2 regions of the Pseudarthrobacter sp. NPDC092419 genome follow, and region 1 is predicted to be linked to the other one. Evidence: riboswitches for the same ligand, from Rfam matches in the RefSeq annotation. Region 1 holds a riboswitch; the other holds the start of a gene.

Region 1 (4,628 bases):
GGTCCGGAGATCAAGGGCGGCGATTTTGCCGACACCAGCGAACTGGCCCCCACCGTGGCGGCGTTGTGCGCCCTTGCCTCCGGGCCATCCCGGCTGAGCGGTATCGCGCACCTGCGCGGCCACGAAACGGACCGGCTCGCCGCGCTCGTTACTGAAATCAACCGGCTGGGCGGCGACGCCGAGGAGACCAGCGACGGGCTGATGATCCGCCCCGCTCCGCTGCGCGCCGGCGTCGTGCACACTTATGCGGACCACCGGATGGCCACCGCGGGCGCCATCCTGGGCCTTGCCGTCCACGGAGTTGAGGTGGAGGATATCGCCACCACTGGCAAGACGATGCCGGACTTCCCCAGGCTCTGGTCCGAGATGCTCGCGCAAGGGGCGGAGGGTTCGGGCAGTGGCTCGGAGCACTGACTCCTGGGATGAGTCGGATGTCCGCATCCGGCCCAGCAAGAAAGGCTCCCGGCCGCGCACCAAGGACCGGCCCAGCCACGACGACGCTGTCACGGGGCGCATCATCACGGTGGACCGGGGTCGCTATACGGCCGTTGTGGACGAGGATTCCCCGTCCGAGCGCGTGGTCGTCGCGGCCCGGGCGCGTGAACTGCGGCGCTCCCCGGTGGTTGCCGGCGACTTCGTTTCGCTGGTGGGTGACGTTTCCGGCGAGCCCGATACGCTGGCGCGCCTGGTGAAGATCCAGGACCGCCGCACCCTGCTGCGCCGCAGCGCCGACGACACCGACCCTATTGAGCGCGCAGTGGTGGCCAACGCGGACCAGCTGGTCATCGTTGTCGCCGCGGCCAACCCGGAGCCGCGCACCGGGTTCATCGACCGCGCCCTGGTGGCAGCGTACGACGCCGGCATCGAGCCGATCCTGCTGGTTACCAAAGCGGACGTCAGGGATCCTGCGGAGCTCCTTTCGAACTACACGCACCTTGAGTTCCCCGTCATCATCAGCCGGACGGCCGACGACCGCGCCTCGGGAATCGACGCCCGCTCCGACGACGGCCTATCCGCCCGGCTGGACAGCGGCGCCGTCGCCCGGCTGCGGGCCCATCTGGACGGCAAGGTCACCGTGATGCTGGGCCATTCCGGCGTGGGCAAGTCCACCATGGTCAACGCCCTGACCGGGGCGGAACGCGCGACGGGCGGCGTCAATGCGGTCACGGGCCGCGGCCGCCACACCTCCTCGTCCGCGCTGGCCCTCCGGCTTGCAGAGGCTCCCCCTGGCAGCTGGATCATTGACACCCCCGGCATCCGCTCGTTCGGGCTCGCCCACGTGGACCCCGACCGGATCCTGCGTTCCTTTCCGGATCTCTCCCCCGGGATCGAGGACTGCGAGCGGGGCTGCAAGCACACCGCCGCCGCCGTGGACTGCGGGCTCGATGCGTGGGTCAACGACGGGCACGCAGGACCCACCGGGCCCGCCCGGCTGGCATCCCTGCGCCGTCTGCTCGGTGCGGATCCGCGCAACGAGGCGCAGGAAGCCAAGGAACTCGGAAGCGTCACCTGACACCCGATCTCCCAGCAGATCCGCGCGCAGACGGTAGTTTGGAACTATGATCCAACCCGCTTCGAGCTATAACGATGACCTGCGCCTGGCCCATGTCCTGGCCGACTCCGTGGATGACCAGACCATGAGCCGCTTCAAGGCCCTCGATCTCCATGTGGAGACCAAGCCGGACCTAACGCCGGTCACCGACGCGGACAAGGCCGCCGAGGAGGCCATCCGCGGCCAGCTCTCCCGTTCCCGGCCACGCGACGCCGTGCTCGGCGAGGAATTCGGCAGCACCGGCCATGGTTCGCGCCGGTGGATCATCGACCCCATCGACGGGACGAAGAACTTTGTCCGCGGCGTGCCGGTCTGGGCCACCCTCATCGCCCTCGTGGACGAGGGTGAACCGGTGGTTGGTGTGGTGAGCGCTCCCGCCCTGGGCAAGCGCTGGTGGGGTGCCAAGGGCATGGGTTCCTACACCGGCCGGTCCCTGGCGGCAGCAAGCCGGCTCCGGGTCTCCAACGTCTCCAATCTGGCGGACGCGTCGCTGTCCTACTCGAGCCTGGGCGGCTGGAAGGAGCGGGGCAACCTCGACGAGTTCCTGGGCCTGACCGAGGACGTCTGGCGCACCCGGGCCTTCGGGGACTTCTGGTCGTACTGCATGGTGGCGGAGGGTTCCGTGGACATTGCCTGCGAGCCGGAACTGAACCTTTATGACATGGCCGCGCTGGTGCCCATCGTGGTGGAAGCCGGTGGCCGCTTCACCTCACTGGAAGGCCAGGACGGGCCCTTCGGCGGGAATGCCCTGGCCACCAACTCCATCCTGCACACCGAAGTACTGCACCGGCTCAACCCCTACCTGGACGACCTCCTGTAGGCCGCCGGACTCTCCGGACCGAAGATTACGACGACGGGCGCCGCGAACGGAGTCGTCCGTCGTCGTAATCTTCGCCGAAACACGCCTTTGGCAGCTGGGCGTAACAAAGGCCTTAACATTTCGCTCCGCTTCAGCCTTGCCCGCTGGAATGTCCTACGCTCTTAATCAGGTCACGAGTGCCAGCGCTAAACCCCGGTTTGCTGGCCGGCAACCCTCCATTCGCGGTGGGGTGCCCCGGGTGACGACCAGGCCGGTCCGGAGCGGATGCGGCAAGCGCGGATTCCCTGTTTGTGGAGTCCTTTCCCAGTGAGGTCTCTGTGACAACTGCCACTGTCGCCCCCGCCGTTGCGGCCCCGCCTGCCGATTCCATTGCCGCCGCCGCAGCCCGTCCGCTGGCTGCCGTCACCGGCGCGGAAATCCAGGCGCCCCTGATCACCGGCGGTCACGTCCGCTATGCCAACCTGGACTATGGCGCCTCCGCCCCCGCGCTTTCGGTGGTGTCGGCCTACCTGAACGAAATCCTGCCGTATTACGCCAGCGTGCACCGCGGCGCCGGCTACGCGTCCCAGATCAGTACGTCCGTGTACGAAAACGCCCGGGACATCGTCCGCGACTTCGTGGGCGGACGGCCGGACGATTCCGTCATTTTCACCCGCAACACCACGGATTCGCTCAACCTGCTGGCCGGCTGCCTGCCCGTAGCCGACGGCCGCCCGGCCGGCGATGTCCTGTACCTGGATATCGAGCACCACGCCAACCTGCTGCCGTGGCAGGGCGTCCCGCACCGAAGCATCGTGGCAGCGGACACCATCGCCGACACCCTGGACGCAGTCCGCGCCGAGCTGGAGCAAGGTGGCGTTATCCTGCTGGCAGTCACCGGAGCGTCCAATGTCACCGGGGAAATCCTGCCGGTGCGCGCCCTTGCGGCACTCGCCCACCAGTATGGCGCCAGGATCGTGGTTGATGCCGCCCAGCTCGCACCGCACCGTCGGATTGACATCACAGCAGACGACGTCGACTACCTCGCCTTCTCGGGGCACAAGCTCTACGCGCCCTTCGGCGCTGGGGTGCTGGTAGGCCGTCCCGATTGGCTGGACGCGGGCGTCCCGCACCTTGCCGGCGGCGGCGCCGTCAAGGAAGCACGGCTCGACGGCGTCCGCTGGGCCACCGGACCGGCCCGCCATGAGGGTGGCTCGCCTAACGTCCTCGGAGCCGCCACCCTCGCGCGCGCCACCCAGGTCATCGCCGGGCTGGACCAGGAGCGCTGGCACGCCCATGAGTCAGCCGTCCGGTCTTTCCTGGTGGAGGGCCTCCAGCAGATCAGCGGCGTGACGGTGCACCAGATCTTCAAGGACACCAACCCGGAAACGGACACCATCGGCGTGGTGAACTTCTCGGTGGAGGGCTACGACGCCGGACTCGTGGCGGCCTACCTGTCCGCCGAGCACGGCGTGGGCCTGCGCGACGGCCGGTTCTGCGCCCACCCGCTGCTCAAGCGGCTGGGACTGCCGTCGGGGTCGCTGCGGGCCAGCTTCGGCGTGGGTTCCCGGCTGGAGGACGCGCAGCGCCTGCTGGCGGGAATCGAAGCACTCAAGACCACCGGGCTGGGCTGGGACTACGTGGTGGACGCCGGCCGCTGGGTGCCGGCGAACGACACCCGGACCTACCCGCACTGGGCGCCGAACACCCCCGGCACCGCCGGCGCGGCTCCCTGCACCGACAGCTGAGGGCACCGGCACCCAAGGCGCTGAGCCACCGGTCCATACTGTAAATTCGAAAGAACCCGCAAGGCATGGACTGAAGGAGGCCGCACGTGGTTCGGGGTGGCCCCAAGATGGATCACGGGCGGCGCCGGGAGCTGGGCAGCAGCTTCCGCTCCGGCGGCAGCCACTACCAGCGCGTGCGGCCCGGGTATCCGCAGGACTCCGCCGATTGGCTGGTCCCTCCCGGAGCAAGGGATGCGCTGGACGTAGGCGCAGGGACCGGAAAGTTCACCGCGCTGCTCCTGGACCGTGGCCTCAAGGTGACGGCCATCGATCCGTCCGCGGACATGCTGGCCCAACTGCAGCTCCACTGCCCTGCTGCCACGGCTGTGGCGGGGACTGCGGAGGCGACCGGCCTTCCTGAAGCGGCGTTCGACGTCGTCACTGTGGCCCAGGCATGGCACTGGTGCGATCCGCTCGCGGCAAGCACCGAACTGGCGCGCGTGCTGCGGCCCGGCGGCACCCTGGGACTCGTGTGGAACCAGTTGGACAC
Region 2 (4,628 bases), on a different contig from region 1:
GGGCGGCGGCCGAAGGCATCGGACATCTTGCCCACCAGCGGCACGGTGCAGAAGTGGATGAAGTGGGCCACCAGCAGCAGGAGCAGGATGCGGGAGGTGTCCGTCTCCACGACCACTTTCAGGTAGGTGATGGAGAACGTCACCACGAGGTAGTAGAGGATGTTCTCGGCGAAGCGCAGGCCCATGGCCGTGAAGACACCGCGCGGGTAGCGGCGGAAGACCTCAGCCACGCCGTAGCCCTTGTTCTCAACGGCGACTTCCTTGCGGGCCTCGATGAAGATCGGGGCGTCCTGGACCTTGGTCCGGATGTAGTAGCCGATGATGACGATCACGGCGGAGAGCCAGAACGCAACACGCCAGCCCCAGCCGAGGAATGCTTCCTGGGACAGCGTGGAGGACAGGGTGAAGAGGACGCCGGTAGCCAGCAGGTTGCCCATCGGCACCGCAGACTGCGGCCAGCTCGACCAGAACCCGCGCGACTTGTTGGGGCTGTGCTCGGCCACCAGCAGGACGGCACCGCCCCACTCGCCGCCGACCGCAAAGCCCTGGACGAACCGCAGGAACACCAGGAGGGCGGGCGCCCAGTAGCCGATCTGGGCGAACGTGGGAAGGCAGCCCATGAGGAAGGTGGCAACGCCAACCATGATGATGCTGAGCTGCAGCAGCTGCTTGCGGCCGAACTTGTCGCCAAAGTGGCCAAAGACAATGCCGCCGATGGGGCGGGCAACGAACCCGACGGCGTACGTCACGAAGGCGGCGATGATGCCGTCCAGCTCCGTACCCGAGTTGGGGAAGAACGTCTTGCCGAATACGAGCGTGGCGGCTGAGGCATAGAGGAAGAACTCGTACCATTCAACGACCGTGCCGGCCATGGAAGCCGTGACGACCTTCTTCAGGCCCGTGGACTTGACGTCGGGCTCCCCGACCCGCCCTGCGGCGGACTTTTCCGTACTCATTAATGAACTCCTTCGGCGTCTACGTCGACACCAGATGCGACCAGGATGTGGCGATGCGATGTGAGGTACACAACATACCGCCGATTCACACGAGTATGGTCTGCTTATGGCTGCAAGCTCAACGGCAAATAGTGCAGAAGGCCTCTGCATAAATGCACAGGGAGCGCGCGGAAGCCCGGAGTTAATCTTCGAGATGGTCGCGCAGCTGGGCGCCCAGCTGGCCGATTTCGGTCAGGAATCCGTCGTGGCCGATGGGCGCAGAGATGATGTGGACATCCACCTCGCCCGGCAGTGCGGCGGCGAGCTCGTGCGACTGCTCCGGGAAGTACAGCCGGTCGGTATCCACCGCGGCCACGAAGAATTTCGCGGTGGCCCGGCTCAGGCTTTCGGCCAGGGACCCCCTGCCGCGGGTGACGTCGTGGCTCATCAGCGCCTCAGTGAGGGCGATATAGCTGTTGGCGTCGAAGCGCCGGACCAGCTTGCTGCCCTGGTGGTCCAGGTAGCTTTCCACTTGGTAACGGCCGCGGCCGGAAAGCGTTTCGGCCTGCAGCGGTGCTTCGCCGGACTGCGGACTGCGGCCGAAGCGGCCGTCAAACTCCCGGGCTGAGCGGTAGGTAATGTGGGCGATCCGGCGGGCCAGGGCCAGGCCGTCCTCGGGGGACGCACCGCCGTAGTAGTCGCCGTCGTTATAGTTCGCGTCCTGACGGATGGCGAGCGTCTGGGCCTGGGCAAAGGCGATCTGCTCGGCCGTACTAGCGGCCCCGACGGCGATGACCGCGCAACGCTGCACACGCTCAGGGTAAGTGACGGCCCATTCCAAAGCCCGCGCACCGCCCATGGACCCGCCCAGCACGGCGAACCAGGACCGGATGCCCAGTTGGTCGGCCAGCCGCGCTTCCGCCACGGTGCTATCGCGCAGGGTCACCAGCGGGAAGCGGGAGCCCCATGGCTTGCCGTCGGGAGCGGGCGACGACGGCCCGGTGGACCCGTAGCATCCGCCCAGGATGTTGATCGCCACCACGAAGAATTTGTCGGTGTCGACGGGCGCGCCCGGGCCGGCCAACTCTTCCCACCAGCCGTCCTCGTCCGTGTCGCCTCGGGTCACGTGGGTGCTGCCGGTCAGTGCATGTTCAATGAGGACGGCATTGGAGCCGTCGGCATTGAGCGTGCCCCATGTTTCATAGGCAAGGATGACGTCCGGCAGGAAGCCGCCGGCTTCCAGTTCCAGCCCGCCAATGCCTGCATACCGGACCACGCCGTGCCGGGGCCCCGCGGTGCGGGGAACGGTGACTGTCATGTGCAAAACCTCTTCTACGCGCTTGCCCGCCGCCGGAGGGCCGGCGGGCCAGGTCCTCACCCGGGGCACCCCGCCGCGGTAGGAGGGTTGCCGGCCAGCAAGCCGGGGCTGTTGCTGGCACTCATGACCTCCCTCGAGTGTATGAAAGATCCCCCCAGCGGCGCCACGCGTGTGACCCGTTATGACATCCGCCGATACACCGGCATCCGACCCGCGGCGCTTTGCGCCAAGGGTTCCGCCCCCATTTCCAAGTAAGGCAAACCTAAGCTGAGAGCCTGATCACAAAGTGCCAAGATGTTGCCATGCGCATGGATCACGTCTCTTACGCCTGTGAACACGATGGCCTGGCGGCCACCACTGAACGGATTTCCTCCGCCCTGGGCGTCGAGGCAGTCAAGGGCGGGGTACATCCCCGTTTTGGAACGCGCAACATGATCATCCCGCTGGCGGGACACAAATACTTGGAGGTCGTGGAGGTCCTGGACCACCCGGCTTCGGACAAGGCACCGTTCGGCCAGGCTGTGCGTGCCCGTTCGGCGGCTGGCGGCGGCTGGATGGGCTGGTGCGTCGAGGTGGACGACCTGGCACCGTTCGAGGAGCGTCTGGGCCGCTCGGCGGTCAACGGCAACCGCAAGTTCCCGGATGGCCGCGAGCTGGTCTGGAAGCAGATCGGCATCCTTGGCCTGATCGCTGACCCGCAGGTGCCCTACATGCTCAAGTGGGAGGGCGACCCGTCGCTGCACCCCTCGAATGCCTACAACAGCAGCCTCAAGATGCGGTCGCTGACCATCGCCGGCTCCCCCGAGCGCGTCACCGAATGGCTCGGCGAGCCGGTAGAGCGCCCGCTGGAAGACGTTGCCGTGGACTGGGTGGCGCCGCACGGCACCCCGGGCATCCTGTCAGTGACGTTCGAGACTGCCACCGGCGCCGTCACGATCTGACCGCACCACAGCTTCGGCCGCCATCAGCGGGTGACAATGGCGTCACCCACCGATGGCGGCCGAATCCTTTTAACCAGGCCCCTCCGGTCAGCCCAGGCCCACCGCACGGCCGAAGAGGCTGAAGCCGACGAACGCGACCGTATCGAGCAGGGCGTGGGCGATCACCAAAGGCATGACCCTCCGTGTCCGGGTGTACAGCCAGGCGAAGACGATGCCCATCACCACGTTTCCGATGAAGGGTCCGAACCCCTGGTACAGATGGTAGGTGCCGCGCAGCAGGGCGCTGGCGCCAATGGCGGCCGGGACGCTCCAGCCGAACTTGCCGAACCGGTCCAGCAGGTAGCCCACCACGATCACCTCCTCCACCAGCCCGTGGCGCACCGCCGAAAGAACGAGGACCGGGACCGTCCACCAGTAAGCGTCCAGTGCGCTGGGGATGATGGCCGTGGTGATGCCGAGTGCCCGGCCCGCTGCGTAGAGCCCCAGCGACGGCACCCCGATCAGCGCAGCCAGCCCCAGGCCGTGCAGGATGTCACGGCCTGGGCGGGACAGGTCCAGGCCCAGCTTCCGGAACGCAGATCCGCTGGAAGGAAGCCCTTCGGAGGCGGTCCGCCGCTGGTCCGTGAGGAAGTAGATCACCAGCAGCACCGGGACCAGGGCAAAGACGATGTCCAGCAGCTGGTAGGTCAGGTCGAAGTACTCGCGGCTGCTCTGCTGGCGGTTGAGCGTGGACGTGCCCTGCGCCAGCGGCGCCCGGGACATCTTGTCCAGGAGCTGGACCACGGAGTACACGGCGGACTGACCCAGGGACAGGCCCAGGACAATGAGGACTTCGAAGGTGAGTCGTCGGTGTGATGAGACCAGCATGTCAGGCAGGCGCCACGATCACTTCGGTGCCCCGGGCTTCAAAGGCGGCCTTGTCCCGTGCGGAAATCCCCGAGTCGGTGATCAGCCGGGTGAAGTTATAGCCGTGCATGGTGGCGAAGGCGCGGACGCCCACCTTTGACGAATCGGCCAGGACGTAGGACACCCGGGCCCGGCTGGCCAGGAGGGCATTCACGGAAGCTTCCCCTTCGCCGGTGTTGGTGGGCCCCACCTCGGGATCGATTCCGTTGACGCCGATAAACGCGATATCCAGCACTACCTTCTGCATGATGATGTCCGTGTAGGGGCCCACCAGTTCATAGGACCGGGGGTTGAGGATTCCACCCGTCACCATGACCTTGATGTTGGGCCGGACGGCCAGCTGCCCGGCGATGTTGATGGCATTGGTGACCACAGTAAGGGTGGGCTGGTTTGAGGGTGCATTGAGGTCCTCGCGGGTGGCCAGGATCTGGGCCAGCGCCGTGCTGGTGGTGCCGCCGCACAGGCCGATGACGGCGCCGGGGCTGATGAGCGCGGACGCGGCCTGGGCAATCTGCTGTTTGGCCTCCG

The links. Region 1 has a riboswitch for S-adenosylmethionine ahead of ACIQC0_RS15155 (aminotransferase class V-fold PLP-dependent enzyme). Riboswitches for the same ligand answer to the same signal wherever they lie in the genome.
Region 2: it holds a riboswitch for S-adenosylmethionine, as region 1 does, so the genes downstream of both, ACIQC0_RS00785 (homoserine O-acetyltransferase) here and ACIQC0_RS15155 (aminotransferase class V-fold PLP-dependent enzyme) in region 1, are expected to answer to the same signal.

The regions. Positions count from the first base shown of each region.
Region 1 is NZ_JBIVQF010000011.1:2,586-7,213, reverse strand. Features, by position in the region: gene aroA (3-phosphoshikimate 1-carboxyvinyltransferase) at 1-414, shown strand, start outside; gene rsgA (ribosome small subunit-dependent GTPase A) at 398-1,513, shown strand; gene hisN (histidinol-phosphatase) at 1,560-2,372, shown strand; SAM riboswitch class IV at 2,541-2,654, shown strand; gene ACIQC0_RS15155 (aminotransferase class V-fold PLP-dependent enzyme) at 2,690-4,099, shown strand; gene ACIQC0_RS15150 (class I SAM-dependent methyltransferase) at 4,186-4,628, shown strand, end outside.
Region 2 is NZ_JBIVQF010000001.1:158,254-162,881, forward strand. Features, by position in the region: gene ACIQC0_RS00780 (MFS transporter) at 1-956, opposite strand, end outside; gene ACIQC0_RS00785 (homoserine O-acetyltransferase) at 1,138-2,253, opposite strand; SAM riboswitch class IV at 2,267-2,382, opposite strand; gene ACIQC0_RS00790 (VOC family protein) at 2,556-3,194, shown strand; gene ACIQC0_RS00795 (CPBP family intramembrane glutamic endopeptidase) at 3,282-4,061, opposite strand; gene ACIQC0_RS00800 (DeoR/GlpR family DNA-binding transcription regulator) at 4,063-4,628, opposite strand, start outside.